2 regions of the Dorea acetigenes genome follow, and region 2 is predicted to be linked to the other one. Evidence: predicted binding sites of a transcription regulator. Region 2 holds the regulator's gene; the other holds the start of a gene.
What was found. Region 2 encodes Rex, which represses fermentation and respiration genes when NADH is low (regulators of the CRP and FNR family bind a similar motif). Its sites were predicted from a motif close to ATTGTTAANTANTTAACAAT; they were not measured.
Positions count from the first base shown of each region.

Region 1: a site for Rex is predicted at 14,661-14,680, ahead of adhE (bifunctional acetaldehyde-CoA/alcohol dehydrogenase). Genes of this name have one in related genera too.

Region 1 is NZ_JAOQJU010000003.1:45,929-62,100, forward strand. It holds gene OCV99_RS04635 (basic amino acid ABC transporter substrate-binding protein) at 1-652, opposite strand, end outside; gene OCV99_RS04640 (undecaprenyl-diphosphate phosphatase) at 806-1,627, opposite strand; gene OCV99_RS04645 (HAD family hydrolase) at 1,629-2,486, opposite strand; gene OCV99_RS04650 (hypothetical protein) at 2,467-3,057, opposite strand; gene OCV99_RS04655 (3D domain-containing protein) at 3,175-4,176, shown strand; gene OCV99_RS04660 (aminoglycoside phosphotransferase family protein) at 4,252-5,007, opposite strand; gene pepV (dipeptidase PepV) at 5,414-6,808, opposite strand; gene OCV99_RS04670 (OPT/YSL family transporter) at 6,828-8,516, opposite strand; gene OCV99_RS04675 (2,5-dihydroxypyridine 5,6-dioxygenase NicX family protein) at 8,541-9,605, opposite strand; gene OCV99_RS04680 (2,5-dihydroxypyridine 5,6-dioxygenase NicX family protein) at 9,617-10,681, opposite strand; gene OCV99_RS04685 (LysR family transcriptional regulator) at 11,000-11,896, shown strand; gene adhE (bifunctional acetaldehyde-CoA/alcohol dehydrogenase) at 11,987-14,602, opposite strand; gene OCV99_RS04695 ([FeFe] hydrogenase, group A) at 14,718-16,172, opposite strand, start outside.
Region 2 is NZ_JAOQJU010000002.1:142,069-158,240, reverse strand. It holds gene rnc (ribonuclease III) at 1-619, shown strand, start outside; gene smc (chromosome segregation protein SMC) at 627-4,187, shown strand; gene ftsY (signal recognition particle-docking protein FtsY) at 4,203-5,162, shown strand; gene ilvA (threonine ammonia-lyase) at 5,182-6,396, shown strand; gene OCV99_RS03135 (beta/alpha barrel domain-containing protein) at 6,563-7,963, shown strand; gene OCV99_RS03130 (GntR family transcriptional regulator) at 7,967-8,620, shown strand; gene OCV99_RS03125 (NADP-dependent isocitrate dehydrogenase) at 8,650-9,846, shown strand; gene OCV99_RS03120 (S-layer homology domain-containing protein) at 9,879-10,586, shown strand; gene abc-f (ribosomal protection-like ABC-F family protein) at 10,641-12,560, opposite strand; gene OCV99_RS03110 (redox-sensing transcriptional repressor Rex) at 12,707-13,357, shown strand; gene OCV99_RS03105 (NAD(P)H-hydrate dehydratase) at 13,460-14,956, shown strand; gene alr (alanine racemase) at 14,963-16,129, shown strand.

The DNA of each region.
Region 1 (16,172 bases), on a different contig from region 2:
TATTATCCTTTGCCACTGCAATTGCATAATCCTCTTCTGTAAATGCCTCATCCAAAATCTTAAGGCCTTCCGCATCCTTCACAAATTCCTTTGCCGGTTCCCCGTCAATAACTACCGCATCAATCTTATCCTGGGTAAGCGCCTGAACCGCCTCAAAGCCTTTGTTGTAGCGCTCTACTGTAGCATCCTCAATATCATCTGCATAAATATCACCGGTAGTACCAAGCTGTACGCCGACGGTCTTTCCAACCAGATCGTCCGGTCCTGCAATCGTACTGTCCTCTTTTACGATAATTACCTGTGTTGCATGCGCATAGGTATCTGTAAAGTTTACATTCTCCTCACGGTCCGGAGTTACCGTCATACCTGCGGCTCCCATATCTGCCTTTCCGCTGGTAATTGCCGGAATAATAGAATCAAATGCCATATCTTCAATCTTCAGCTCCATGCCAAGTTCCTCTGCAATTGCCGCCGCAATCTCTGCGTCAATTCCTACAACCTCGTCGCCTTCATAATACTCATAAGGTGGGAACTCTGCATTCGTTGCCATTACCAGTGTTTCTTTTTCCGAATCTTCCTTTGAGCCGCATGCAGCCAGAGATAATGCACACACAGCCGCCAATACCAGACTTACTACCTTTTTCATTTTCATAATTTTCCCTCCATCCATTCATCTTCTTAATAACAAAGCGTATTTTTATTTATAAAAATACAAGCTCTTTTCACATTTTACCATGTTTTCCCCAAAAAACAAGAGGCGTCTTACATGTTTATGCAAAACGCCTCTTTCACAATCTCTTCCCGTCTATAATGCATTAATGGCTGCTACAATTAAAATCAATGCTCCAAGACCGATCCGGTAATAGCCGAACACTTTAAAGTCATGTTTCTTTATATATCCCATCAGGAACTTAATTGCAATAATGGATACTACAAAGGAAACTGCACATCCCAGCATCAGGAAGCCGAATTCTGCCCCGGTAAAATGAAAACCGAAGTTTACCAGCTTTAAAAAGCTTGCCCCGAACATCACCGGAATTGCCAGGAAGAAAGTGAACTCCGCCGCCGTCTCGCGAGACACACCAATAATCAATGCTCCCACAATCGTAGCGCCTGACCGTGAAGTTCCCGGGATTAACGCAAGCATCTGGAAAATTCCAATCATAAGCAGCATCTGAACTGTGAGCTGTGATATCTTGGTCACCTTCGGGGTTACGCCTTTGTTGCGGTTTTCAATCACGATAAACAAGATACCGTATACTATCAGCATAATTGCAACCGGCACTGGTTTATAGAAAATCGCATCCAGATAATCATTAAAAATCAGTCCCACCACTGCTGCCGGGATAGACGCAATCAATACCTTAATCCACATCTGCCAGGTAAGCATCTTCTGCTTCTTTGATTTTCGCGGCGAAAACGGATTCAGCTTATGGAAATACAGAACCACCACCGCCATAATAGCGCCAAGCTGAATTACCACATTGAACATCTCCATAAATTCATCACTCATCCCCGGCTGAAGCAGATCACCCACCAGAATCAGATGTCCCGTACTGCTGACCGGAAGCCACTCTGTAATCCCTTCCACGATTCCAAGGACTATAACCTTAATCACATCTAACATACTATCCATTCCTCCTGTCTTCCTGTTTTAATACATATTCCATAATGGCCTTCGCCACTCCGTCTTCATCATTTGACGCCGTCACATATCTCGCCGCCGCCTTTACTGCATCCAGTCCATTTGCCATAGCAATCCCGACTCCCACGGCCTCCATCATAGCAATATCGTTTTCTCCATCTCCGAATGCCATAATCTCTTCCTGCCGGATTCCAAGCATCCCTCCCAGCCTTACAAGGGCATCTCCTTTATTCACTCCTTTTACATTTACCTCTATATTATGTCCCAGCGAGCTAACCGCCTCGATTCCTTCTACTTCAGACACCACCTCTTTCAGAACGATATCCTTCTCCTCCGGTGTTTTAAACACCGCCTGGATTTTATCCGATGGCCGCCCGGTCTCTTCTAATTTCTTTCGGATATCCTTCACCGATCTTCTGGTTGACATCACATACTCCGCCATCGGACGCTGTGGGAAAAATTCCTCGATCCGCCAAAGCTTATCCTCCTGCGCATAGCCTACGCCGTCATAATATACCTCCACAATCGCATCATACTTCAGGAAAATGTCCAGCAATTTCTCTGCCGTCTCGTAAGGCACCAGTTTTTCGTATAAGCCCCTATTCTCCTCCAAATCAAGAACCCTGGCTCCATTTGCAGTTAAAGCATACCGGATTCCGGGAAAATTCCTGATTTCCTCCGGCAGTCCGCAGAGCGGTCTTCCTGTGGCCGGCAGCAGGACAATCCCCCGCTGCGCCGCTTCCCTCAATATCTCTTTTGTATATTCAGACAGTTCTTTTCCGCTGGTCAGCAACGTACCGTCCAAATCAAATCCTATCATCTTAATATCCGGATTTCCCATAAAGCAGAAGTTCCTTTCCATCTTTCGTATAGATAAACACATCCCGGCTTATCTTATCACGGCTTCTTGCAAATGCTTCTTCCCCAAAAGCACGCATCTTCTCTACCAGCGTCTCATCCTTCGCCGGGACAAACAGCACCATATCCTTAGACGGCGCCATGATTGCAATATCATCACCCAGCTTTTCGGCACAGACATTCCAGATATGCTTAAAACAAAGCGAACTGGCCTCATGTATCCCATCTGCCACAATACCAAATCCACCGTACCAGGTATGGGATATCACAAATTCCACATCTCTTACCAGGTTTTCACAGGCAATGTGATATATTTGTTCCATATCACTCTCCGGCGGAAGCATATTGTCTTTTAAGATTTCATATGTGCCGCCTTCCCGCCGTATGACAAATACTATCATTAAATCTCCGACAAAAGAAATCAAAGGCGTATCCTTGTCTGAGATATATTTCCCATTCAATGCCTGATGGTCGACAAGCGACTCTTTTATCCAGGGATAGATATCTTCACGAATATTCTTCCATCTGTAATGCTCTTCTTCATACTTTTTCATAGGGCTTCCTTTCTTATCTTAAACTAATTTCACTTTTATCATATCAAAGTTTGCCAAATAAAGCAATTTGTTGTATAATAAAACGGCACTCGCTAGGAAATGAAAGGATATGTATATATGTTGAGTACAAAAATTAAGCGCATGCTGCAAACAGGCATCATCGTAACCTGTGTAGCAGCCATGGGGTGTACATGCACTCTGGTATACGCAGAACCTTCAACAGGAGAGTTAGAAAAAAAGACCTCCGAACTACAGGGTGAGTTAAATAATCTGAATAATGAGTTGAGTTCTCTGAGCGCAGAGATGGATTCCATTTCAGCCGAGATGGAAGAAGCCGCTGCCACACTTCAGGAATCTCAGCAAAAGATGGATGAAGCACAGAAAAAAGGGGAAGAACAATATGAAGCCATGAAGCTTCGGATTAAGTATATGTACGAATCCGGCAATCACTCCTTCATTGAACTATTATGTTCAGCAGATAATATGGCTGATTTTTTAAATAAGAGTGATTTCATCCAGGACATCAGTGAATATGACAGAAACATGCTTCTGGAACTTCTGGACACGCAGGAAGAGATTAAAAAGGATGGCGACGCCGTTGCAAGGCAGCACGAAGAACTGCTTGCGCTGCAGGAAGAATTGCATAACAAGCGAACTGCTTTGGAGAACCAGATTGCCTCTACATCCGGTCAGCTTGAACAGTATCAGGCACAGCTTGAGAGAGCACGGGCTGCAGAACAGCTTGTTTCCGGTCAACACTTCACCGAGGCAGAGACGCTGGCCGAGCAGATTAACAATCAAACGAATCCACCGGGAAGCGTCGGTTCCGGGCAGAGCCTTGGCGTATTCCGTATTACACACTACTGTCCCTGCTATTACTGCAGCGGCGGCTGGGGAAGCGGCACAGCTACCGGAACAGCGGCAACACCGGGACGTACCATTGCAGTAGATCCGAGTGTCATTCCTTACGGAAGCGTAGTTGTAATCAATGGACATGCTTACGTTGCGGAAGACTGCGGCGGAGCGATCAAAGGCAACCGAATCGATATTTACGTCTCTGACCATACAACGGCTCTATCTTCCGGTACTTATTATGCAGAAGTATATTTAGCAAATTAATTATGCGCAGTGCACATAGTAAAAAACCGGCGGCAAGCAAAAACTGCTTGTCTCCGGTTTTCTTTTTATTTTTTCTTATTGATAATCCATTACATCAATCCACTTCATAAGGAAATCTTTTTCTAATTCATTGTCTTTGTCTAACTGAGAAGCTGCTACAATCGGAAGCCACTGCTGTACGTACTGCTTTGCCGTATCACTCTTTTTGCAGAACATATCCATATACATATCAGCCAGCCCCTGGTCTTTCAATGCAAAAAGAAGATACGTCATTGCCGCATCTGCACTGGCATTGCCCTGCGTTGCGTGCGCCCAATCAACAACCGTCATTTTTCCGTTCTTTCCTACAATAACATTACTTGGGTTAAAATCACCGTGGCATACCTTTGTGTGCTTCGGCATACTCTCTAACCGGGTTCTTAATTCATATCTCTGGGTTGCATCCAACTCCTTCAGACCGTCAATCTGACGTGCCAGCTTATCTTTCAGCTTGTTCAGCATAGGAGCCTTTTTCCCATGGATTTTAAGCTGAAGATCCACAAAATCTGACATATATTTTTCTGCATTGGCATGATCTACCTGCATCATTTCCTCTAAAGTCTTGCCCTCCTTGTACTCAATCACAATTGACCATTTGCCATCAATCTGTGTTACTTCTTTTAATTTCGGAATATCAAGACCTGCCTCTTCTATTCTAACCGTATTCAGAGCCTCGTTGAATACCGCTGACTTCGGATGATCTTTTTCAAATACCTTCACGATACTGTCATCACATTTGTAAACTTCTTTGTAAGGACGCTTTACAATTAATTTTCCCTGATCTAATGTCATATTTTTTACCTCCTGCAACGCTTATTTTTTTAACCGTCTTTTGATATGCTTATTATACACCATGCAGGAGCATTTGAAAAGAGTTAATTGATATTTTTTTAACTTATTTTTTCGTTCACTTTTTATTGTTAATATTTTAACAATGCATTCTCCATAGCTGTCCGCTTGGCTCGTTGCCCGCGGGAATAAATCTTCCTCCCTTTTCTACTGCTTTTCTGATGATAATTCATGTTTTAATTTTGTTCATTATCGGGTCATTTCTTCGATCTGAAGTTCCGAAAATGAGATGCCTTACGGCTTAGATCCCTGCGGGCAGGAAGAAACCTGCCCGTCGATATGTAGACATAATATCACATTATAATACTCGTGCAAACACTTTTTTGTCATTGACATAAAAGCAATCCTTTTACTTTACCAACTGGTACAAGGCTTGCGCATAGATTTTTGCCGTTTTCATAAGGCTTTCTATATCTATATACTCATTTGCTTCATGTGCCAGCTCTGGTTCTCCCGGAAATACAGGGCCAAATGAAACGAAATTTTCCACATCACGGCAATACGTTCCTCCCCCAATTACAATTGGCTCTTCCCGCTGCCCGGTCATTTCATTGTATATTGTAAGAAGTGTCTGTACAAGCTCCGCCTCCTTAGGTACATAAAGAGATGGTCTTTTCTGCCAGTATTCTGCCTCAAATCCATATTTTCTACAGTTTAGTTCAATCGTTTTCCAAACCATATCCAAATCTATATGGACCGGACAGCGCACATCTATTTTTGCCTCGCATTGTCCGTCTTTCAGGTTCAATATACCAAGATTCATGCTCAGTTTTCCTGACAACTGATCCTCGCAGGCAATTCCCATATTTTTTCCTTCCCATCCGTCCGCAAACAATGCCTGCAGTGCTTCAAAATAGCGGCGTTCTTCTTCCGTAAGCGGCAGCTGACACAAAAAATCAACCATCGGAAGAATTGCATTGTCGCCCAGCCACGGTTGCATCGCATGTGCACTTACACCGCGGAACGAAAGAACCAGTCTTCCCTCTTCATATACCGGATTTTCTTTTTCCCTACAGCTCAGGAATTTCTCCCGCACACTGTCCAGTATTTCCTCTGTTCCTTTCAACCATACTTTCGCGCTGTTGGGAACTGCATTCACCACTGTGCCTGCTTCTATCCTTTCTACATGAAGCATGTTTCCTTCCGTTTCTTTCCATTCCTCCTGAATCTTAAAACGCAGGATTCCTTTCTCTGCATGAATAACCGAAAAAGACCCATCCGGTGAAAAACCCAGATCCGGCTGCTTTTCTCTCGTCAGATAATATTTTATACAGCGGTGGCCTGTCTCTTCATCGCATCCGATAATATGACACACGTGATTCCTGATCGGAAGCCCGCTCTCCTTCACCGCCTTCATGGCATAAAGCGCTGCAACCATAGGCCCTTTGTCATCCACTGCGCCTCTTCCATAAAGCTTTCCATCTTCCACCCACGGTTCAAATGGGGGGCGGCTCCACCCGTTGCCGGGTGGAACCACATCAATATGTGAAAGAATTCCTATTTCTTTTCCTGCATCCCCGAATCGGACTGACGCTGCATAACCGTCGTAGTCTCTGACTTCAAACCCCAGATTCTGCGACAAATCCATCACCTTGTCCAAGGCGGTTCTGATTTCCCGTCCAAAAGGCGCGCCTTCCTCTGCAGATTCCATATGAATCACACTGGGAACCTTTATAAGATTCTGTATTTCTTTTAATATATCCTCTTTATACTGTTCAATCAACGTATTCAATATAGCTTCCATATATTATAATACACCTCTGCTATTCTGTTGGTTTCTTCACCAACTTAAATGTATTTGTAAAGAAGGAAAACAGCGCAGAACCTGCAATCAGTCCGGCCGACAGTACATTCAGATTCTTTGTTCCTTCTTCGCCGAATATCTTCTCAATACCGAAACGTACTGCAAGGAAAATAAGTCCCGCAACGCCCGCAATTGGATTCGTAATCAACAAACCTGCCGCAAACATAATACCAATCTGCCTCTTTAATCCGCTAATTAACTGAATTACGCCTCCCAGACACGCAAATATCAGGATATAGCGCAGGACTGCCGCATCAACTCCTGCTTCTATGGTAGATTTATAAACGGTCGCTACCGGCGGAATCCGCCCTTCCATAAAATATGCTTTATAGAAAACAAATACTGCAACGATGGCAACACAAGCTCCCATAAGCTCTGCTAAATACTGCTGTTTTCTTCCTTCCAGTTCAAAGTCTTTGTTCTTTCCTTTTCCTCTCAGTATCCACCCCGTCTTCAGGTCATATCCCATATCTGCAAATGCAGGTCCTGTACATGCCGCGTATCCTGCAAGAAATGCCAGCGCTTCCGGTGGGAACCCAATGAACATTCCCAGAACCAGAAAGATAATAACCGTAGCCATTGCCGGGAAATACCCGGAATGCATTGCAGAAATACCAACCAGAATTTCAGATACCAGCGCTGCAATCATAGCATAGATTACCCAGATAATTAATTTCGGAATACTCATTTCCGCAACCAACCCACCGATAACTGCCATTACAATAGCTCCAATCGTATAAAGAATCATCCCCTTTATCAGAGCCTTGGACATATCTTCGGCAGATCTGGAAGTAACATATTCATCCGGCTGTACCTCCTCTGCCTTGACACGCTTCGCCTCAGCCTGCTTTTTCTCACCTTTTTCCTTATATTTTTTACGAATCAGAATCGCTGACTGTATCAAAGCAACCAGACCTGCGCCAACCATTACGCCCTGGGGAACATAATAAGTACCCAGCGAGAACCCAAACCAGCTCTCCCAGTAGCCATTACAGATAAGACCAATACAGAATGCTGTCAATGCAACAATATTTCCCAGTCCACAGACACCAATAATATCCATCGGAAGCCCAAAATAGGTTCCGGCAATTCCGGCAACAATGCCAGTTATTAACAGAACCGCTTTCTTACCAAGCTCTGCCGCCGCAAGAATCGTCTCTGCCGTGGCAATTCCGATAGGCCACGCCTCGTTTGCTCCCATAAGCGGTGTGTCAAACATCCAGTACATCATGGTAATGTCAATTAAAAATGCAATCACACCGCCAACTAAAATACCCGTACACATTTCCGGCCTGTCAAATACCCAGATAACGGATACACATACCATCAATACATTTCCAGCCCCAAAAGTAGCACAGGAAATCCCGGTCTCAATAATATTCTGTGTGTGGATGTTTTTAAACTGCCTTGTAAATTTCAGCGGAATCATTCCGATAATTACCGCAATCAACGCTCCGATAATGGATGAATTCGTACTAAGCCCAAACCTTACAATCAGTTCCATGCCAATGATTGCCCCTACAATAGAAGTAAGGAAGATTACGATCATAATTGCCGGGCTAAATGTTTTTGGATGCTCCATTGAACAATAATAATTTATCAATTCCTCATCATTTTTGAATTTTAATTTTCCTCTTTCTTCTGTCATATGCTTCTCTCCCTTAGAATCCAGTTAGTACCCTGCCACACCAAGCTCTCTGCAGATTTCTCTGACTCTTGGATGTTTATAAACACCATCCTCTTCAAACACTTCACCATCAAGAACAATCGTGGGCTTCAGGATTGTTCCATCCGTATGGCTTGGCGCATCCCACTTTTCAGCCAGAATAGACGCTCCCTGGCTTCCGATTCCAAATTCAATGCCTCCAAAAACTCGTTCATCTTCCACGATTCTTCCCGTTGGAGCCATCACTCCCGGATTAAATCCAAGAGAATAATGTGCTACTCGGTAAGACGCCGGATGATTATAGCTTGCCAGCCATTCACGGAAAATATCTGCGTCCCTGCCGCCTTCTACTTTCGTCACTACCCCATTTTCCACCGTTAGATATACCGGTGCTTTCAACAGTCCGATCTCTGCAGGCGGCCAAAGTGCGCCGTCAAATACCAGTTTGCCATTAATCGTAGATTCCATGCAGTTCCAACTAATCTGCCCGCACATCATATTGGACTGTCCTTTTTCAATCGCTCTTCTTCCAGAATGACGGACTTTTCTTCCCTGCATCTCACCGGTTAGATTTGTACCGTTCTTACTCAATATCTGAACCGTGTTTGCTTTTTCAATAATCTCTTTCATAGTCTCGCCCATTTTAATCACCAGATCGTAATCAACATTGGTAATGCATCTTACAATCATATCCACATCCATTCCCGTCAGGCAGGTATAACGGCAGCCACAGGATAACGCCTTCTGCCACGACAGACAATGCTGCACATTCTTGTCCGCCAGCTCAATCCACACATCAGCTTCACACGCTGCTGCCTGTATCGGTACCGGCGGGTCTATACAGGTTTCCTTTGCCGTAGAATACTCCGCTAATACCGGGATTGCGTCTACCGCATGGGCTGCTGCCGCAATTGCATTTGCCACCCGCATATCGGACGACGTATCGGCTGTAATCAGCACCGTTTCTCCGGGTTTTGCAAGCATAACATCCGCAACTAATTTCATCGCACCTTTGTATAATTCATATTTCAAATATCCATTCATTGGTTCAAATCCTAAACGAAGTTCCATCCTTCCACCTCCTAATATCCGGCCACTTTCATTCTACGGCACAATTCTCTTGCTTTTTCATCAAGATAGACTCCATTTTCTTCAAATACAACCCCATCAAAAATAAGCGTCGGTTTTAAGATTGTTCCATCCGTATGGCTTGGCGCATCCCATTTTTCACCCATAATTGCCGCTCCCTGGCTTCCAATACCAAATTCAATGCCGCCGAAAACTCGTTCATCCTCCACAATTCTTCCCGTCGGTGCCGTAACACCCGGGTTAAATCCAAGAGAATAATGCGCGAGGCGGTAGCTCGCCGGATCATTGTAAGACTCAATCCAGGATTTCATACGTGCCGCATCCTTTCCGCCTTCAATATTGGTAACCACACCATTTTCGAGCGTCAGCTTGATATTATCTTGCAGAATGCAGATATCCGCCGGCGGCCAAAGGGCTCCGTCCAGCACCAGCGTCCCGTTAATCGTGGATTCTAACGGACACCAGCTAATCTGTCCTCCTAGCATAAAAGGATATCCCTTAATCGTTCCCCGCTGTCCCGAATGGCGGACCTTTCTTCCACTCTGTCTGGCAACAAGATTGGTTCCGTTCGCACTTTTTACTTCAATTTTATCAACCTTTTCGATGGTTGCCTTCAAATATTCTCCAAATTCTATCATCGCATCATATTCCACATTTGCCACGCATCTTGTCAACATGTCCACATCAATTCCCGTCAAACACATATAGCGCACACCATTTTTAATCGCCGCCTGCCAAGACAATGTATGCTGAACCGTCTGATAAGCACATTCAAACCATACGTCTGCTTCCATTGCCGCCGCCTGTATCGGTTTTGGCGGATCAAGTAACGACACTGGCGCCGTGGGATATGTAATACATACCGGAATCGCATCCAACGCATATGCTGCTGCTGAAAAAGCCTCCATTACCCGCCTGTCGCTGGAAGTATCTCCTGTCACCAATACGTTTTCACCGGGCTTTACAAGCATAACGTCTCTTAACAGCACCATTGCTCCTTTCCAGGTCTCATACGCCAAATACTCATCTCGCGGTTCAAATCCTAATCTTAATTCCATAGTCTCTTCCTCCTTTTCTGTAACTTCTTTCTATACACTCTATCTTTGATTTACTTCACAGAAAAAGGCGCGATTGTCAAAAAAGCAACCTCGCCTCCTACTATTTATCTTCAAATGACAGAAATGCACCTTCACTTTTCTAAATACACTGACTTGTTATTAAAATTGTATTTCTTATTTTCATTTTAATCTATGTTTTATCTGATTACAAATTATATATTTTTATATATTTATAAAGTGAATTTATGGTATAAAAAAGTAACAATTTGTTTTATAATTGTATAATACTTGGTAATCCTTGTTTCAAAGGAGGTTATTATGCTTGACTTTCGATTGTTAACTTTTCTAGATTTATGCCATACCAAAAATTATACCAAGACGGCCAAAAACCTGAACATTACGCAACCTGCTGTCTCACAGCATATCCGGTATCTGGAACAATATTACCACAGGAAATTGATTGTTTATCAAAACCGTCAATTTTCGCTGACAAAAGAAGGAGAATATTTACTGAAAGAAATTTCACATCTTCATATTCTGTCTAATGCTATCCTGCAGAATATCCAGAATATTTCCGACGCAGATGAACTTCCTGTCATATCCATTGGTTCCAATCCAACTATAGGGGAATTTATCCTTCCGGGTCTGATATCTGCTTATTCAGCCCAGGAACCCACCTGCCGGATTCGCTCCTTTATCGGAACATCAAAAAAATTAGAACAGCAGCTCCACGACGGGATTATTGATTTCCTGATTTCCGACCAGATCGATTTCTGTCCGGAGCTTGAACGTCGCCTATTCTGCAGCGAGCCTATTTGCTGTGTATGCAATCCCGGACATCCACTAGCAGGAAAACACGTGTCACTGGCCCGGCTGACTTCTGAAAAAATTGTATACAGGAATCGTTCTTCCCATGCATATCAGATTCTCAAAGATTCCTTACAACGCCTGGGTTATGATTTGGATACATTCAATATTCCTTTTGAGGCCGGAAGTATGTACTCCATTATCCAGTATTTAAAAGAAGACCTTGCCATTTCCTTTCTATACCGGTGTGCTGTTAAAGAATACTTAAACAGCGGAGAACTTGCAGAAATCCATGTAACCGAAATGCATGATTCCATTGATTTTTTCTGTATTTTTCCACAGGCAGTCCATACGACTCCTGCCACCGAAGATTTCCTGCAGTTCTGTCTGAAACAGCAGAAATATTGAATCTTTTTATACAAGGATTTTTCAAGACAACAAAGGGCGCCGCATAAAACTCGCGGCGCCCTTCTTTGTGAGAAAAACTTATGAGAAAAACTATTTGCCATAATAGCATTTGAGATAAATGTCTTTCATTTCTTTCATCAACGGATATCTTGGATTTGCTCCGGTACACTGGTCATTGAATGCCTGCTCTACCATATCATCCAATGTATCCAGGAAATACTGCTCGTCAATACCATATTCCTTGATGGATTTTTTAATGCCAATCTTTTCTTTCAGATCTTCCAATTTTGCAAGGAAGTTTTCAAATACTTCTTCATCGGTTGCACCCTGGCATCCTGCGAAACGTCCTAATTCTGCGTATCTTGCAAGTGCATGTGGGTACTGATACTGTGAGAAGGTTCCCATCTTAGTCGGAACTTCTGCTGCATTGTATCTCATAACCTCTGTCAAAAGCACTGCATTTGCAACACCATGCGGCAAGTGATGGAATGCTCCCAGTTTATGAGCCATAGAATGGTTCAGTCCAAGGAATGCATTTGCAAAAGCCATACCTGCCATACAGGATGCATTTGCCATCTTCTCTCTTGCAACTGGATCATTTGCCCCGTTTTCATATGCAGATGGCAGATAATCGAATACCATCTTCACAGCTTTCATAGCAAGACCATCTGTATAATCTGTTGCCATGATAGATACATAAGCCTCAATCGCATGTGTCATAACATCAATACCAGAAGCGCTTGTCAGTCCTTTTGGCTGTGTCATCATATTGTCTACGTCTACAATTGCCATATTCGGCAGCAATTCATAATCAGCAATCGGCCATTTTACACCAGTCTCAGCATCAGTGATGATTGCAAACGGCGTCACCTCAGAACCTGTACCGGAGGATGTTGGAATTGCTACGAAGTAAGCTTTCTCGCCCATCTTAGGGAAGGTAAATACTCTCTTACGGATATCCATGAAATCCATAGCCATATCTTCAAAGTTTGCTTCCGGATGCTCGTACATTACCCACATAATCTTTGCAGCATCCATAGCCGAACCGCCGCCAAGAGCGATAATCGTGTCAGGCTCAAAAGCTCTCATCTGATCCACACCTTTTTCTGCACACTGCAATGTCGGGTCCGGAGCAACTTCATAGAAGCATGTATGCTGAATTCCCATTTCATCCAATTTTTCTTCAATCGGAGCAACGTATCCATTCTTATACAGGAAAGTATCTGTTACGATAAACGCTTTCTTCTTATGCATAACTGTTCCCAGTTCATCAAGCGCTACCGGCATACAGCCTTTCTTAAAGTAAACCTTCTCAGGTGTTCTAAACCACAGCATGTTTTCTCTCCTCTCTGCAACAGTCTTAATGTTAATCAAGTGTTTTACGCCCACGTTCTCAGATACAGAGTTTCCACCCCAGGAACCACATCCAAGCGTAAGAGACGGAGCCAGCTTGAAGTTATATAAGTCACCGATACCACCATGAGAAGAAGGTGTGTTAATCAGAATACGGCATGTCTTCATTGCCGCTGCATGTTTTGCAATCTTTTCCTTCTCTGCCGGATGGATATACAGAGATGCAGTATGACCGTATCCGCCGTCAGCTACAAGCTGTTCTGCCTTAGCAAGCGCCTCATCAAAAGTCTTCGCTCTGTACATTCCCAGTACCGGAGATAACTTCTCATGAGCAAATTCTTCAGAAATATCTACAGACTCAACCTCGCCAATCAGAATCTTTGTATTCTCCGGAACCTCTACACCTGCAAGCTTCGCAATCTCATATGCAGATTTTCCAGGAATCTTATTATTCAAAGCGCCATTGATAATAATAGTCTTGCGGACTTTATCAAGTTCTTCACCTTTTTTCAGGAAATAGCAGCCACGATATGCAAACTCTTTCTTTACTTCATCATAAATGCTGTCCAATACAGTTACAGACTGCTCGGAAGCACAAATCATACCGTTATCAAATGTCTTAGAATGGATGATAGAGTTTACTGCCATCTTTACATCTGCCGTATCATCAATAATAACCGGTGTGTTACCAGCGCCAACGCCAAGTGCCGGTTTTCCTGAAGAGTAAGCAGCTTTAACCATTCCGGGACCGCCTGTTGCAAGAATAATATCTGCATCCTTCATAACTGTATTGGTAAGTTCCAGTGAAGGCGTATCAATCCATCCAATGATTCCTTCCGGTGCCCCTGCCTTAACTGCCGCATCAAGAACAACCTTTGCTGCTGCAATTGTACATGCCTTTGCTGCCGGATGCGGACTGATAATAATCGCATTTCTCGTCTTCAGACAAATCAATGTCTTAAAGATTGCTGTTGATGTCGGATTTGTCGTCGGAATAACTGCTGCCACGAGACCAATCGGCTCTGCAATCTTCTTAATTCCGTATGCAGCATCTTCCTCAATAACTCCACAGGTCTTCGTATTTTTGTAAGCATTGTAAATATATTCTGCTGCATAGTGATTCTTGATAACCTTATCTTCCACTACGCCGCGGCCGGTTTCTTCTACTGCCTGCTTTGCCAACGGAATTCGCATCTTATTGGCTGCCATGGCTGCTTCAAAGAAAATCTTATCCACCTGCTCCTGTGAATATGTTGCGAAAATCTTCTGCGCCTCGCGCATCGCTTTCATCTTCGCTTCGAGAGTCTCAACGCTGTCAACAATCTCTGGTACTACTTCTTTCTTCTTTGCCATAATGTTTTCCTCCACTAGAAATGTGTTGTTTTCTTTATCTTGGCTCCTAGTATAACCGCTTGTTAATTATTTGTCAATATGTTTTTGACATTTTTTTAACGATAATGTGAATTTTTTAACACATCCCTTTTCCGTAATTGACAACTTCCGCATCATGCTCTGTATGTAACAGCATATGTGCCTTATGAGACATCGGTCTCTCAAAGTACTCCTCGTACATCGTCAGAACATCCGGGTTTTCATGGGAGAAACGAAGCTTTGCGTTATCGTCCAAATAGTACAGATTCTTACCACGCTCGAATGCTCGCTCTTCGCCGTCATGGATTGGCTGTCCGCCGCCGCCGACACATCCGCCCGGACATGCCATAACCTCTACAAAGTCATAATGCACTTCTCCACGCTCGATTTTCTGCAGAAGCGCTCTCGCATTGCTAAGCCCACTGACAACCGCTGTCCTTATGGTAATGTCATTAATCTGGAAGTTTGCCTCCTGCACACCATCATTCTCGTTGAATCCCCGGCTTCTGACAGCCGTAAATGCGTCTACCGGAGGATTCTGTCCCTTAATAATATAATATGCAGAACGCAGAGCGGCCTCCATTACACCGCCGGTTGCCCCGAAAATAACTCCGGCTCCGGTACCCTCTTGCATCGGGCGGTCACTTTCAATATCCTTCAAAGTATCCGGGCTGATATGAGCAGAGCGAATCATCTTTGCCAGCTCTCGCGTGGTAATTACTGCATCAATATCATGCCCTGCATACTCGCCATAGAACAGTTCCATCTCGCGCTCGCCTTTTTTCGCCACACACGGCATCACCGATACAGTATAAATATTTTCCGGCGCCACGCCTATCTTTTCTGCAAAATAAGTCTTCATCGCCGCGCCGAACATCTGCTGCGGTGATTTTGCAGAAGAAAGATATCTCACCAAATGTGGAAACTGTGTCTTAATGAAACGAATCCATCCCGGACAGCAGGAGGTGAACATGGGGCGCTCCTTCAGCTCGCCGCCGGTAAACCGCTGCACAAATTCATGGCCTTCTTCCATAATTGTCAAATCCGCAGAAAATGTAGTATCAAACACATAATCCACACCCATCCGTTTCAGGGAATCCAGGATCTTACCTACTGTTGCGTCCTTCGGTTCAATCCCAAGCTCCTCTCCCCAGGCTGCACGAACGGCAGGCGCCACCTGCGCCACCACTACTTTATTTTTATCTGCGATCGCGTCCCAGACCTTCTCTGTATCATCCCGCGCCGCAAGCGCTCCTACCGGACAGTGGGTAATGCACTGGCCGCAGAGAGAACAATCCGCCGATTCAATCGTGCGGTGTCCGGAGACATTAACCGTAGTCCGGGAGCCTGTACCTTCTACGTCCCAGACACCAAGGCTTTGAACCTTATCACACACCTGAACACAGCGCATACATTTGATACACTTTACAGAATCACGAATCAACGGAAACTTGCGGTTCCAATTCTGACGCTCCAGCTCCTGTTTAAACGGAATCTCCAAAATATTCAGGTCATTGGAAATCTTCTGCAGGCTGCAGTTCCCGCTTCTCGG
Region 2 (16,172 bases):
GATTCACAGTTCTTATGCAAATGAAAAACATCTGCCTAAATATGAGTGCAACGAAAGACTTGAATTTTTGGGAGATGCAGTTCTGGAGATTATTTCCAGTGAGTTTCTGTTTTATGAGCACAAGAAGATGCCGGAGGGAGAACTTACTAAGACAAGAGCAAGCATGGTTTGTGAACCGGCACTTGCATTTTGCGCGCGGGAAATCGGCCTTGGAGAGTATCTTCTGCTTGGCAAGGGTGAGGAGGCTACAGGAGGCAGAAAAAGAGACTCTATCACTTCAGATGCGTTGGAAGCGCTTATTGGCGCTGTGTATATTGATGGTGGTTTTGCTAGTGCAAAAGAGTTTGTTCATCAATTTGTTTTAAATGATCTTGAACATAAGAAGCTCTTTTATGATAGCAAGACTATCCTGCAGGAAATTGTGCAGGCGAATTTTGCAGAAGGGGTTTCCTACCATTTAGTTGGAGAGGAAGGACCGGATCATGATAAATCCTTCCAGGCAGTGGTAAAAATTGGAGAAGAAGAATATGGAAGCGGTAAAGGAAGAACTAAGAAAGCTGCTGAGCAGAAGGCAGCATACCAGGCGATTCTTGCGCTGCATAATAAAAATATAAAGTAGGTGCTGTATGTATTTAAAAAGCATAGAGGTGCAGGGCTTTAAGTCTTTTGCGAACAAGATAGTATTTGAATTTCATAATGGAATTACAGGTATTGTCGGACCAAACGGCAGCGGAAAGAGCAATGTGGCAGATGCAGTTCGCTGGGTTCTGGGAGAGCAGAGTGTGAAGCAGCTTCGGGGCGGCAGCATGCAGGATGTCATTTTTTCGGGAACCGAGAACAGAAAGCCTCTGAGTTATGCATCGGTGGCAATCACGCTGGACAATTCCGATCATCAGCTTCAGATTGAATATGAAGAAGTAACTGTCACAAGAAAATTATATCGTTCCGGAGAGAGTGAATACTTGATTAACGGAAGTACTTGCCGATTGAAAGATATCAATGAATTGTTTTATGATACAGGTATTGGAAAAGAAGGATATTCGATTATCGGTCAGGGACAGATTGACAAAATCCTGAGTGGGAAGCCGGAAGAGCGCAGGGAGCTCTTTGACGAGGCGGCAGGAATTGTGAAGTTTAAGCGCCGAAAGAAGATGTCTGTAAAAAAATTAGAAGATGAACGGCAGAATCTTCTGCGTGTGAATGACATTCTTGCAGAATTAGAAAAACAGATCGGACCGTTGGAAAAGCAGTCAGAAGTTGCAAAAGAGTATCTGAAGAAGAAGGAAGAATTAAAAACATATGACATCAATATGTTTTTACTGGAATCTGCCCGACTGAAGGAACAAATTCAGGAAATGGAAGAAAAGCTTTCTATTGCGCAAAACGAGTTGGATTCGACAAATGAAGCATATGCGAATACGAAGACCGAGTATGAACAGATAGAAAGACAGGTAGAGGAGATTGACGATTCCATTGAGTCGTATAAAAACAAATTAAATGAGACGAATCTTTTAAAACAGCAGCTTGAAAATCAGATCGAGCTTTTGAAGGAACAGATTCATAGTGTACATCTTTCGGATGAACATTATGAACAAAGAGTACTTACCATAGAAAAGGAAGTACAGACTCGTAAAGAACAGCTTGCCCAATTGCATGGGGAGACAGAAACTGTGAGTGAGCAGCTTACTAAGAAGGCGGCGGCTGAAGCACAGACGAAGGAGACTCTGATTGCAATACAGACAAGAATTGCTTCTTTGACAAACCAGATTGAGAATGATAAAAGCAGTATTATTGAACTGTTGAATAACCGTGCTTCAACCAAAGCAAAGATTCAGCGCTATGATACCATGTTGGAGCAGATTCAGGTGCGAAAGTCTGAAATGTACCAGAAAATGATTTTGTCTGAGAGTGAAGCAAGTGAAGCGGCAGAAAATCTGAAGGAATACGAAGAGTCTCTAAAACAAGTTTCCGGAGAGATTATTGCACTTACGGAGGAGAGCAAGGAATACGAAGCGAAGATTGCAGTTATGCAAAAAGAAATGGCAAAACAGTCTGAAACTCTGAGAATCGGACAGACGGCTTATCACCGTGAGCAGTCCCGGCTGGAATCTCTTAAGAATATTACAGAGCGTTATGATGGTTATGGCAATAGTATCCGGAAAGTCATGGAATGCAAAAAGACGGAACCAGGACTTATTGGTGTTGTGGCGGATATTATTAAAGTGGAACAGAAGTATGAAGCCGCTATTGAGACTGCACTTGGCGGAAGTATTCAAAACATTGTGACAGATACAGAGAATACTGCGAAGAAAATGATTGCTTTTCTGAAGAAGAATAAGTATGGGCGGGCAACCTTTCTTCCGCTTACCAGTGTAAATGGAAGTTCTGGAATCCAGAGACAGGAAGCTCTGAAAGAAAAAGGTGTGATTGGTGTTGCGAGCACATTGGTAAAGGTTGAGGATGCCTTTTCAGGGCTTGCCGCTCACCTGCTGGGAAGAACGATTGTGGTAGACCACATTGACAACGGAATTGCGATTGCCAGAAAGTACAAGCATTCTCTGCGGTTGGTAACACTGGAGGGTGAACTGCTGAATCCGGGTGGATCTATGACCGGCGGTGCGTTCAAAAATTCCAGCAATCTTCTAAGCAGAAGAAGAGAGATTGAAGATTTTGAAAAGACGGTCCGGCAGCTGAAGTCAGAAATGGAAGCTATGGAGCAGTCTTTGGAAGCTATGCGCCAAGAGCGTACCGGATACTATGCAAGAGTTGACGAGATACAAAAAGAGCTGCAGGAAGTCTATGTTCGTCAGAATACGGCGAAGATGAATGTAGAACAGGCAAGATCTAAAATCACACTTGCCAAAGAAGCATCAGAAAGTGTAAGGAAGGAGACAACCGAATTAGATCAGCAAATTACGGATATCAGTGATAATCAGGAATCCATTACTGTAGAGCTGGAAACTTCTGAAAAATTGGAAGAAGAACTTTCGGCAGAGATTGAAAAGAACCGGGAATTGCTGGAGGAACAGAAACTTCTGGAAACGAAAGGGCAGAAAGATGCCGAAGATGCACATCTGGAACGTGTAAGCCTGGAGCAGAAAAATGACTTCCTTTTGGAAAATAAAACCCGTATTGAAGAAGAAATTACCAAATTTGAAGAAGAGCTGCGAGAGCTTGCTGATGGAAAAAATGATGCATCCAGGGAAATTCAGGAGAAAGAAAATCAAATCCAGTCGATTCGCCAGACCATAGAAAATTCAAAAGAAGTATTTGAAGAAATTGAAAAAGAGATTGAAGAGGCTGCAGAAAAAAGAGAAAAGCTGAACCATCAGCACAAAGCATTTCTTCAGAAGAGAGAAGAGCTTTCAAAACATATGTCAGATCTGGACAAAGAGGTTTTCCGGCTGGAAAGCAGAAAAGAAGGTTACGAAGAGACGGCAGAGAAGCAGATGAATTACATGTGGGAAGAATATGAGCTTACCTACAACCGTGCACTGGAACTTAGAAATGAAAATCTGACAGATCTCTCCGTGATGAAACGAAGAATACAGACTTTAAAAAATGAAATTAAGGCGTTGGGTTCTGTTAATGTCAACGCGATTGAGGATTTTAAGAATCTGTCTGAACGGTATACATTTTTGAATAATCAGCATAATGACCTGGTGGAGGCAGAAGCAACGCTGGTAAAGATTATCGAAGAGCTGGATGAAGCAATGCGCAAACAGTTTGCCGAGCAGTTTGCCAGAATTGCAAAAGAATTCGATACGGTATTCAAAGAACTTTTCGGCGGCGGTAAGGGAACACTTGAACTTATGGAAGATGAAGATATTCTGGAAGCGGGAATCCGCATTATTGCACAGCCGCCCGGAAAGAAACTGCAGAATATGATGCAGTTATCAGGCGGAGAGAAGGCTCTGACAGCTATTTCGCTTTTATTTGCAATACAGAATTTAAAACCCTCTCCTTTCTGTCTTCTTGACGAGATTGAGGCGGCGTTAGATGATTCAAATGTTACAAGGTTTGCCAGATATCTTCACAAACTAACAGCGAATACACAATTTATAGTGATTACCCATAGAAGAGGAACTATGACGGCTGCGGATCGGCTGTATGGAATTACCATGCAGGAAAAGGGCGTCTCTACCCTTGTTTCGGTTAGCCTTTTAGAGGATGAATTAGATAAGTAGGAACAGGAGGAAAATATGGCGGAGGAAAAAGGTTTTTTTAAACGGTTATTTTCCGGACTTTCTAAGACCAGAGACAATATTGTGTCTGGTATGGATAGTATTTTTAACGGATTTAGCAAGATTGATGAAGAGTTTTATGAGGAATTGGAAGAAGTTCTGATTATGGGAGACCTGGGAGTACAGGCAACCTACGATATTCTGGATGATTTAAGAGAGAAAGTGAAGACACAGCATATCAAGGAGCCTGCTGCCTGCAGACAGATTTTAATTGATAGTATTAAAGAACAGATGGATGTGGGAGAGACAGCCTATGAATTTGAGGACAAAACATCTGTTGTGATGGTAGTGGGTGTCAATGGCGTCGGCAAGACTACTACTATTGGCAAGCTTGCCGGAAAACTCCGGGCACAGAATAAGAAAGTCATACTGGCGGCGGCAGATACTTTCCGGGCAGCCGCGGGAGAACAGTTGAAAGAGTGGGCGAACCGGGCGCAGGCAGAACTAATTGGGGGCCAGGAGGGTTCCGATCCGGCGTCGGTGGTATATGACGCAGTTGCTGCGGCGAAAGCAAGACATGCGGATGTGCTGCTGTGTGATACAGCGGGGCGTTTGCACAACAAGAAGAATTTAATGGAAGAACTGAAGAAGATTAACCGGATTGTGGACAGAGAATACCCGGAAGCGTTCCGCGAGACTCTGGTGGTTCTTGACGCGACGACAGGACAGAATGCACTTCAGCAGGCGAGAGAATTTAAGGAGGTTGCCGATATTTCCGGTATTATCCTTACGAAAATGGACGGAACTGCTAAGGGAGGAATTGCTGTAGCGATTCAGTCAGAACTTGGCATCCCGGTAAAATACATTGGGGTTGGAGAAACCATCGACGATCTGCAAAAATTTAATGCGGATACGTTTGTGGATGCATTATTCGCATCCACAGACAGAGAATCAGAAACGGACAACGAAGAAATATAGAAGAGAAAGAGGAGAGAATATGCTGACATTAGAGAAGTTTGAAGAAGCAAGTGAACTTGTAAAGAAAGTTACAAATCCAACGAAGCTGGTATATAGTGAGTTTTTAAGTGAACAGACCGGAGGAAAGGTTTATCTGAAGCCGGAGAATATGCAGTATACCGGAGCGTATAAGGTAAGAGGGGCATATTATAAAATCAGTACCTTGTCTGAAGAAGAACGGGAAAAAGGGCTGATTACGGCATCGGCAGGGAACCATGCACAGGGAGTTGCTTATGCAGCACAAAAGTTTGGATGCAAGGCAGTTATTGTGATGCCCACGGTAACCCCTCTGATTAAAGTAAACCGCACGAAAAATTATGGAGCGGAAGTGATCCTTCATGGAGATGTATATGATGATGCCTGTGCATATGCTATGAAACTGGCTGAGGAGAAGGGCTATACTTTTGTGCATCCTTTTGACGATCTGGATGTGGCAGCCGGCCAGGGAAGTATTGCCATGGAAATCGTTCAGGAATTGCCTACGGTAGATTATATTTTAGCGCCCATCGGTGGCGGCGGGCTGATTACCGGAGTGGCTACTCTTGCGAAAATGCTGAATCCCAAGATTAAGGTAATCGGCGTTGAACCATCTCCGGCAGCCAGTATGACTGCCGCACTGCGGGCGGGTGAACCAGTGACGCTGCCGACTGCCAATACCATAGCAGATGGCACGGCTGTCAAGCGAGTGGGTGAAAAGATATTCCCTTATGTTCAGGAGAATGTGGATCAGATTCTGACAGTAGAAGATGATGAACTAATCGGAGCATTTCTTGATTTGGTTGAGAATCATAAAATGATTGTGGAGAATTCCGGTCTTCTTACGGTGGCGGCATTGAAGCAATTAGAGCTGACAGGAAAGAAGGCGGTGGCCATTTTAAGCGGCGGAAATATGGATGTCATTACCATGTCTTCCATTGTACAGCATGGATTGATTCAGAGAGACCGTATTTTTTCTGTGTCTGTACTGCTTCCGGATAAACCGGGTGAGCTGGTTCGTGTTGCTGCGACAATTGCCAATGCGCAGGGAAATGTAATTAAACTGGAGCATAACCAGTTTGTCAGCACAAACCGAAATGCGGCAGTGGAGCTGAGAATTACGATGGAGGCTTTTGGAACAGAGCATAAACAGGAAATTATGCAGGCTTTGGAAGATGAAGGATTTCGTCCAAGAGAAATAGGAGCAAAGTTATACTAAAGTTTTTTGGAACAAATGCGAAAAAGGAGGATTGCAGTTATGAAGCGGCAATCCTTTTTTTGATTGTTAATATTTTATCTTGACAGAGTGTGTATAATTGTATACAATTATACAAGTTAAAAAGAGGAAATAAATGCCTTGTTATTTAAAGATGGGAGAGATAGAGATGGAAAACAGAAAAGTGTATTTCGATAAGCACACAAATCTATTACAGTTAGAGGAACACATGTATCCGCTTGTAGATGTGGATACCCCGAATGTGTTCCGCAATCTGTTCCATTATGATGAAATTCCGAAAATTGCATTTAATGACCGTATTGTTCCCCACAGTATGCCGGATGAAATATGGATTACGGATACGACTTTCCGTGATGGCCAGCAATCCCGTGCGCCATACAGCACAGAGCAGATTGTAACCCTATATGATTATTTTCACAAGCTTGGAGGACCAAACGGTAAGATACGTCAGAGTGAATTTTTCTTATACAGCAAGAAAGACAGGGATGCTGTATATAAATGCCTGGAAAGAGGATACGAGTTTCCGGAAGTGACAAGCTGGATCCGTGCGAGTAAGAAGGACTTTGAGCTGGTAAAAGATATTGGAATGAAAGAGACCGGAATTCTGGTAAGCTGTTCTGATTATCATATTTTTTATAAATTAAAAATGACAAGACGGGAATGTATGAATCATTATCTGTCTGTTATAAGAGAATGTCTGGAGAAGGGAATCAGCCCGAGATGCCATCTGGAAGACATTACGAGATCAGATATTTATGGCTTTGTAATTCCGTTTTGTTTGGAGCTTATGAAATTAATGGAGGAATATAAGATTCCGGTTAAGATTCGTGTCTGCGATACTATGGGATATGGAGTCAATTATCCGGGGGCTGTAATTCCGCGTTCCATACCGGGAATTATTTACGGACTCCGTGTCCATGCAGGAGTTCCAAGCGAGCTGATTGAATTTCACGGACACAATGATTTCTATAAAGCAGTCAGCAATTCTACGACAGCGTGGCTTTATGGGGCGTGTGGTGTAAATTGCTCCCTGTTTGGAATTGGCGAGAGGACGGGGAATACTCCTCTGGAGGCTATGGTGTTTGAATATGCACAGCTCAGAGGGACGCTGGATGGTATGGATACCACAGTTATTACAGATCTGGCAGAATACTATGAGAAAGAAATTGGCTACCGTGTTCCGTCGAGAACGCCTTTTGTGGGGAGAAATTTTAATGTGACAAGAGCTGGGATCCATGCGGACGGGCTTTTGAAAAATGAAGAGATATATAATGTGTTTGATACGGATAAATTCTTGAAGCGGCCGCCACTGGTGGCAGTATCCAATACATCCGGACTTGCCGGGATTGCGCATTGGATTAATACTTATTTCCGGTTGCCGGAAGGAAAGCAGGTTGATAAAAACACAGAGCTGGTAACGATGGTAAAGGCATGGGTAGACAAGGAATATGAAGAAGGGCGTGTTACTGTATTGACAGATGATGAACTGCTTGCCGTTATTGATGATGCCTGCCGTCAGCTTGGAATAGAGTTAACCGGGGAGAAATAAGTTATGGAAGAGTATCAGGATCAATCGCTCAGAGGAAAAGTATTCCGTAAGTTAAGGGAAGATATTTTATCCGGTGTCTATAAAGAGCATGATGAACTCCGTGAAATTACGATTGGCGAGGAGATGGGGGTAAGCAGAACCCCGGTAAGAGAAGCTTTGCGGCAGCTGGAGCTGGAAGGTCTTGTAGCAATCATTCCCAATAAAGGAGCTTATGTAACAGGGATTACACCGAAGGACGTGCACGATATATATAAAATCCGGTCTATGCTGGAGGGGCTCTGCGCACGGTGGGCAACCATGAATATTACGGAAAATCAAATCAGTGAATTGGAAGAAATTATTTTGCTTTCAGAATTTCATTTAAAAAAAGCAAGTAGCGGGAAGGCCAAACAAGTATCAGAACTTGACGGAAAATTTCATAAAGTCTTGTATATAGCATCAAATAGCCGTATACTGGAACATGTATTATCCGATTTCCATAAATATGTGCAGGTGGCAAGAACCATGTCTGTTGGTGCAGAGAGCCGCGCCGAAAAATCTATAGCAGAACACAGAGACATTTTGGAGGCGATAAAAAGCAAAGATGCAGATCTGGCAGAGCGGCTTGCGAATGAACATATTATGAGGGTTATGGAAAATCTTCATATAGAAGAGTAGTGTAAATAAAACAAAAAGGAGTGTAAGCGATGGCAAAAATTAAAATGACGACACCAATCGTAGAGATGGATGGAGACGAGATGACAAGAATCCTTTGGAAGATGATTAAAGAAAATCTTCTGGAGCCATTTATTGAGTTGAATACAGAGTATTATGATTTGGGTCTGGAGAACAGGAATGCAACGGATGATCAGGTGACGGTAGATTCTGCCAATGCAACGAAAAAGTATAAGGTGGCGGTAAAATGCGCGACAATCACACCAAATGCCGCACGTATGACAGAATATGACCTGAAGGAGATGTGGAAGAGTCCGAATGGCACGATCCGTGCGATTCTTGATGGAACTGTGTTCCGCGCCCCGATTGTGGTAAAGGGAATTGAACCGTGCGTAAAAAATTGGAAGAAGCCTATCACTATTGCAAGACATGCCTATGGTGATGTATATAAGGGATCGGAAATGAAAATTCCGGGAGCAGGAAAGGTGGAGCTGGTTTATACTGCTGAGGATGGCTCAGAGACAAGAGAGCTGGTACATAATTTTGATGGAGTCGGGATTGTGCAGGGAATGCATAATATCAACCGTTCTATTGAAAGCTTTGCAAGAAGCTGCTTTAATTATGCCCTGGATACCAAACAGGATCTTTGGTTTGCAACGAAAGATACAATTTCTAAAAAATATGACCATACATTCAAAGATATTTTCCAGGAAATCTTTGATGCAGAATATAAAGAGAAGTTTGAGCATGCCGGAATTACTTATTTTTATACTTTGATTGATGATGCAGTTGCCCGCGTTATGAAGTCCGAGGGCGGTTATATCTGGGCATGTAAGAATTACGACGGAGACGTGATGAGTGATATGGTATCCTCTGCTTTCGGTTCACTGGCAATGATGACCTCTGTTCTGGTATCGCCGGACGGATATTATGAGTATGAGGCGGCGCACGGAACCGTACAGCGTCATTATTACAAGCATCTGAAGGGGGAAGAGACATCAACTAACTCAGTGGCAACCATTTTTGCATGGACAGGAGCGCTTAGAAAACGTGGAGAGCTGGATGGCAATGAAGAACTGATGGCATTTGCTGATAAGCTTGAGAAAGCAACAATTGAAACAATTGAAGATGGTAAAATGACAAAAGATCTGGCGCTGATTACAACGATTGAGAATCCGACAGTGCTTAACAGTGAAGCGTTTATCAAAGCAATTGCAGAGAGGTTGTAATGATATAATTTCATACTTAAAGGGGGATTATTGTGAAAAAGAAAATAGTGAGGGCTGTGGCTCTTGTATTGGTATGCAGCATGATGGTACTGCCGGTTTCCGCAGCAGAAATGACGGAAGAAGCAGTAAATGCGGTAGGCGGAGAAGTTATTGAGCTTAGTGAGGAAGAATCACTCTATGATTTTCCGTATGTCGATGTAGATGAAAATGAATGGTTTGCGCTGGAAGCCTATGTTATGTATGAAACCGGGCTGATGATGGGAAAAGACACTGAGCATTTTGCCCCATATGAGCCACTGGCGCGCGCTCAGTTTGCAATGATTATCTGGAGAACCGTCGGCGAACCGGATATTCCGTATGATGAGATTTTTCCGGATGTACCGGATGGGACATGGTATACCCGGGCTGTTCTTGCAGCATATGGACTTAATATAATTACAGGTTATTCAGATACCGGATATTTTGGACCGAGCGACTACATTACCAGGGAACAGATGGCTACAATGATGTACCGTCTTGCGATTACAGCAGAGCTGGATGTAAGTGCAAGATCGGATTTCGGTAATTTTGTTGATGGAGAAAGTGTAAGTTCTTTTGCACAGGATGCAATGTCATGGGCAGTTGCCAGAGGGATCATTACGGGAAAGGATAGCGGTACGAGGCTTGACCCGCAAGGAAGTACCAGCCGTGCGGAAACGGCAGTTATTTTGACAAGATTCTTCTTAAGTTATGGTGAGTAAATAAAAGGAAACAGGGAGCGAAAGTACGTGTTTTTGCTCCCTGTTTCTTCTTAATTATTCAGCCAAAGATTCCCAGCGTTCATAGAGTGTTTCCAGTTCCAGAGCAATTTGGGATTTTTCTTTTGAAAGCTCCTGGCATTTTACAGAATTGGTATAAATTTCTTCCCGGGTCATAAGCTCGTCAATCTCAGCATCCCGTTCTTCCAGTTCGCTGATATGGTTTTCTGTTTTTTTCAAATCGTTTAAGCGCTTTCGTTCTTTAGCCTGCGCTTCTTTCTGCTCCTGCCAGCTGAGTTTAGAATCGGATACCGTTTCTTTTGCAGAAATGGAAATCTCTGCATTAGGAACACCGGCGTAAGCAGCGGTCAGGGTTTCTTTCTTTTCTAAATAATAATCGTAATTTCCGATATAATTTACAAACTTATGATTTATAAGTTCCAAGATTCTGGTAGCTGTTTGATTAATAAAATACCTGTCATGGGATACAAAGAGTACTGTTCCGGTATAATTGTTCAACGCTTTTTCCAGAATTTCTTTGGAGGTAATATCCAGATGGTTGGTCGGCTCGTCCAGAATCAGGAAATTTGCTTCTGACAGCATTAGTTTTGCCAGAGAGACACGTCCACGCTCTCCGCCGCTTAAATCAGAGATCTGTTTGAATACATCGTCGCCGGTGAATAAAAAGGCGGCCAGAATGTTGCGGATTCTGGTATTGGTGAGAGTGGGATAGGCATCTGATATTTCTTCAAAAATAGTCTTCTCCATGTGAAGTACATGATGTTCCTGATCGTAATATCCTATCTTGACATTGGTTCCCAGCGTAAAGGTTCCTGTATCCGCGGGAAGGACTTCGTTTAAAATCTTAAGAAGCGTTGTTTTACCTGTTCCGTTATCGCCGATAATCGCAACATGTTCGCCGCGTTTGATGTCAAAGTTTATGTCGGAAAACAGGGTTTGCGAGGAAAATGCTTTGCTTAAATGTTCTACAGTCAGAACATCGTTTCCGCTGGTGCAGGAGGGCTCTAAAGTCAGATGAATCTCACTGTGAATTTCGGCAGGTTTTTCCACAGGCGTTATTTTATTCAGCATTTTTTCCCGGCTTTCTGCTCGTTTAATGGATTTTTCCCGGTTGAAGGAACGTAATTTTTCGATGACAGCTTCCTGGTGTTTGATTTCCTGCTGTTGGTTTAAATATTCTTTTAATTTTGCATTCCGGATCTGTTCTTTTTTTTCGGCGTAAGCAGTATAGTTGCCGAGGAATGTCATAAGCCTTCCAGACTCGATTTCAATAACTTTTGTGACGACTCTGTTCAGAAAATAACGGTCATGAGATACAATCAAAACTGCTCCTGGATAGTTAAGCAAATAATTTTCCAGCCATGCAATAGAGTTTAAGTCCAGGTGGTTGGTGGGTTCATCCAGAAGCAGAACATCGGGTTTTGTGAGAAGCAGCTTTCCCAGCGCTACCCGTGTTTTCTGACCTCCGGAAAGTGTATCGACGGATTTATTAAATTCTGATTCGTGAAAGCCAAGTCCTTTTAAAACACCTGTAATCTCACTTTCGTATGCATATCCGTTTTCACGTTCAAAGCGGTCTGTCAGACGGTGGTAGGCGGCAAGGCGGTTTTCCAGTTCCTGACCGGCCAGAGTTTTCAATTCCAACTCAATGCTTCGGATTTGTTTTTCCATTTTAATAATATTTGCTTTTGCAGTCTTTACTTCTTCGTATATGGTATGTCCGTTTGTGACTTCCTGATGCTGGGAGAGATATCCCAGAGTTTTGCCCTTGGCAAGGGTAACAGTCCCGGCGTCCAGGGAAAGTTCCCCCACAATCATTTTGAGGATTGTGGATTTCCCTGCACCATTTAATCCTACCAGGGCGGCTTTTTCGTGTTCTTCTATATGAAAAGAGCCATGTTCGACAATAACTTCTTCTCCAAATGCTTTTTTAATGTCATGGCAAGCTAAAATCATAGTATAACCTCCGTAAATTCTTCCACTTCATTATACAAAAAACAAAAGAAATTACAACTAAAGTAGAAAGATTTTTATCAAAAGTTTGACATTAATTAAACAATTCTATATAATATCTCTAGAATGTAATCGGGAAGGTGAGACTAGTGGAAGAAAGAGAGATCTCTCAGGCAGTGATACGAAGACTCCCCAGATATTATCGTTATCTTGGAGAACTGTTGGAAAATGGAGTGGAGCGTATTTCCTCCAATGATTTGAGCAAGAGAATGAAAGTTACGGCATCTCAGATCAGACAGGATCTGAATAACTTTGGCGGATTTGGCCAGCAGGGATATGGATATAATGTGAAATATTTGTATACGGAGATTGGTAAGATACTCGGGTTGGAGCAGCATCATAATATTATTATTATCGGGGCAGGTAATCTTGGACAGGCGTTAGCGAATTATGCAGATTTTGAGAAACGAGGCTTCATTCTGAAGGGGATTTTTGATGTTAATCCGACTTTGGCAGATGTATCAATCCGCGGTGTTCCGGTTCGGATGATGGATGAATTGGAACAGTTTGTCAGAGAGAATGATATAGAGATCGGTGTGCTGACGATTCCCAAGACAAAGGCAGTTGAAGTGGCGAATAACCTGGTGAATAATGGTGTTCGGGCAATTTGGAATTTTGCTCACATTGATTTGAATCTTCCTGAAAATGTGATTGTTGAAAATGTGCATTTATCAGAAAGTCTGATGCGGCTGTCTTATAATATCAGCCGGTATCATGAAGAACATAAAGAAAGTAAGTAAAAAGACATTGCGGCGTGTATGGAAGGCCTGTATAACGGGCTTTTTTTACACGTTGTTTTGTATAACGGACATTGTCATAAAATAGTCGAAGAAGGTGGAAGAATGATATATTTTCCAGATGCAGGGCAGATGAAGGCGGCGGACAGATACACCATTGATGTGTTGGGAATTCCATCGCTGGAACTTATGGAAAGAGCGGCGGAAAGTTGTGTACAGATTATGGAGGCGGAAGGCATTGACTTGTCGAAAATATGCGTGATATGCGGATCGGGAAATAACGGCGGAGACGGATTCGCCATTGCACGGATGCTGAAGGAGAAGAAGTTGGATGTGGAGCTTGTCTTTATCGGAAAGGAAGTTAGCTGTACGGAGGAAACCAGGAGGCAGATGCAGTTATTTCAGAAAGTTGGCGGAAGAATAAGCAACACTTATGAAGAGAAAGAATATAGTGTAATAGTAGATGCAATATTTGGTGTAGGCCTCAGCAGACCGATTGAAGGGAAATATTTCGAGATTATAGAATCTTTGAACCGCTCTAAAGCTGTGAGAGTGGCTGTAGATATTCCTTCTGGCATATCAGCAGATACAGGATGTGTGATGGGAACGGCTGTTCGCGCGGATCTGACGGTTACTTTCCAGAAAAGGAAACTTGGTCTTATCTTTTATCCCGGATGTGAGTATGCAGGAAGAGTGTTTATTGCCGATATTGGAATTTGCACAGAGAAAATGGAAGAGGATGCAGAGACTGTGTTTTCTTATGAGCCTTCACTGTTTTCAGAACTCTTGCCGGAACGAAAACCGGATTCTCATAAAGGAACTTATGGAAAAGTGCTGATTATTGCAGGGAGTAAGGGAATGGCCGGAGCTGCGTACTTGAATGCATTGTCCGCTTATCGGACAGGTGCCGGGCTGGTTCAGATTTATACGGTGGAAGAGAACAGAATGATTCTGCAGCAGCTTTTGCCAGAAGCAATTATTACGGCATATGATTCTTATGATGAAGAGGAAGTACGAGGGCTTCTGACGTGGGCAGATGTTGTGTGTATTGGTTCGGGAATCGGCGTCAATGAGTGCTCGGAAAAGATTTTGGAGATGGTTGTAAAGAATGTTCAGGTACCTTGCGTTGTTGATGCGGATGGACTGAATATTTTAGCAGGACATCCGCAGTATCTGGAAGGAATATCTGCCGGGCAATTTGTATTTACCCCACATCTGAAAGAAATGTCCAGACTGACACGGATAGATGTAGAAACATTGAAGAGCCGCAGAATAGATGCAGCCAGAGCATTTGCAGAAAAATATCCCGTTGTCTGCGTTATGAAAGATGCCAGAACGGTGGTGGCCTGTGCAGGCAGACAGACCTACGTAAATATTAGTGGGAATGCAGCTATGGCGAAAGCTGGTTCTGGCGATGTGCTGGCGGGTATCATTACAGGTCTTTTGGCTCAGGGCAAGGATTGCTTTGAAGGCGCATGTATAGGAGTGCTTCTGCATGGAATGGCGGGAGATGCGGCAAAGGTTGAGAAAGGCAGCTATAGTGTACTGGCAAGAGAGCTGGCGGATGGAATCGCGGCTGTGCTCAGCCGGAAGGAGGATTAAGAGAGCATGAAAAAGTACAGCAGAGTATGCGCAAGAATTGATTTGGACGCGATTGAATATAATATGGAAATGATGAAGAAGAATATAGCGGCAGATACAAAGATTATTGCCGTACTTAAGACGGATGCCTACGGGCATGGAGCAGTTCAGATCGCAAGATTGTTTGAATCTGTCGAATATATATGGGGATATGCTGTCGCAACAGCGGATGAAGCAGTTTTGCTGAAAGAAAAGGGGCTGAAAAAACCTGTTTTAGTGCTGGGTTGTGTCTTTCCGGAGCAGTGGGCGGAGATGATTGAAAAAGAAGTGCGCATGACTTGTTATTCGGAAGAAATGGCAGAGGGAGTTTCCAGTCTTGCTTTTGATATGGGAAAAAAGGCTTATCTTCACATAAAAATTGACACAGGAATGGGAAGACTTGGCTTTTCTGTATGTGAGGAAAGTGTTGATAAGATTGCAGGAATTGCAGCCATGCCTTGTCTGGTGTTGGAGGGGATGTTTACACATTTTGCGAAAGCAGATGAGACGGATAAAGGATATACGGATCAGCAGATAAAGGAATATCTGTGGATGAAGAAAGCGCTGGAGGAAAGAAAAATCTGCTTTCCATATTGTCATTGTTCTAACAGTGCCGGAATTATAGATATAAAAGAAGCCAATATGGATCTTGTCCGCGCCGGGATTTCTATTTACGGAATGTATCCGTCGGAAGAAGTGAGAAAAGAGAATGTCCCATTAAAACCTGCAATGGAATTAATCAGCCATGTAACTTATGTAAAATGGATAGAGGCAGGAACGTCCGTTAGCTACGGGGGAACATATACGGCAAAAGAGAAGCGGAAGATTGCTACCATTCCGGTAGGCTATGGCGACGGTTATCCCAGAAGCTTGTCTAACAAAGGCTACGTGTTGATTCATGGCAGGAAGGCGCCAATCTGTGGAAGAGTGTGCATGGATCAGTTTATGGTTGATGTTACAGAAATTGAAGATGTAAAATTCGGAGATAGAGTTGTCCTTGTAGGATATGATGGGGCAGAACATCTTCCGGTGGAGACACTTGGCGATATTTCCGGCAGATTTAATTATGAATTTGTCTGTTGTCTCAGTAAACGTATACCAAGGGAATATCTGCGTCAGGGTAAATTGGTAAAGCAGATTGATTTTTTCACGTAGGTAAAAATAAAACTCTGCAGAATACATCCGAAAAAGATGGAAA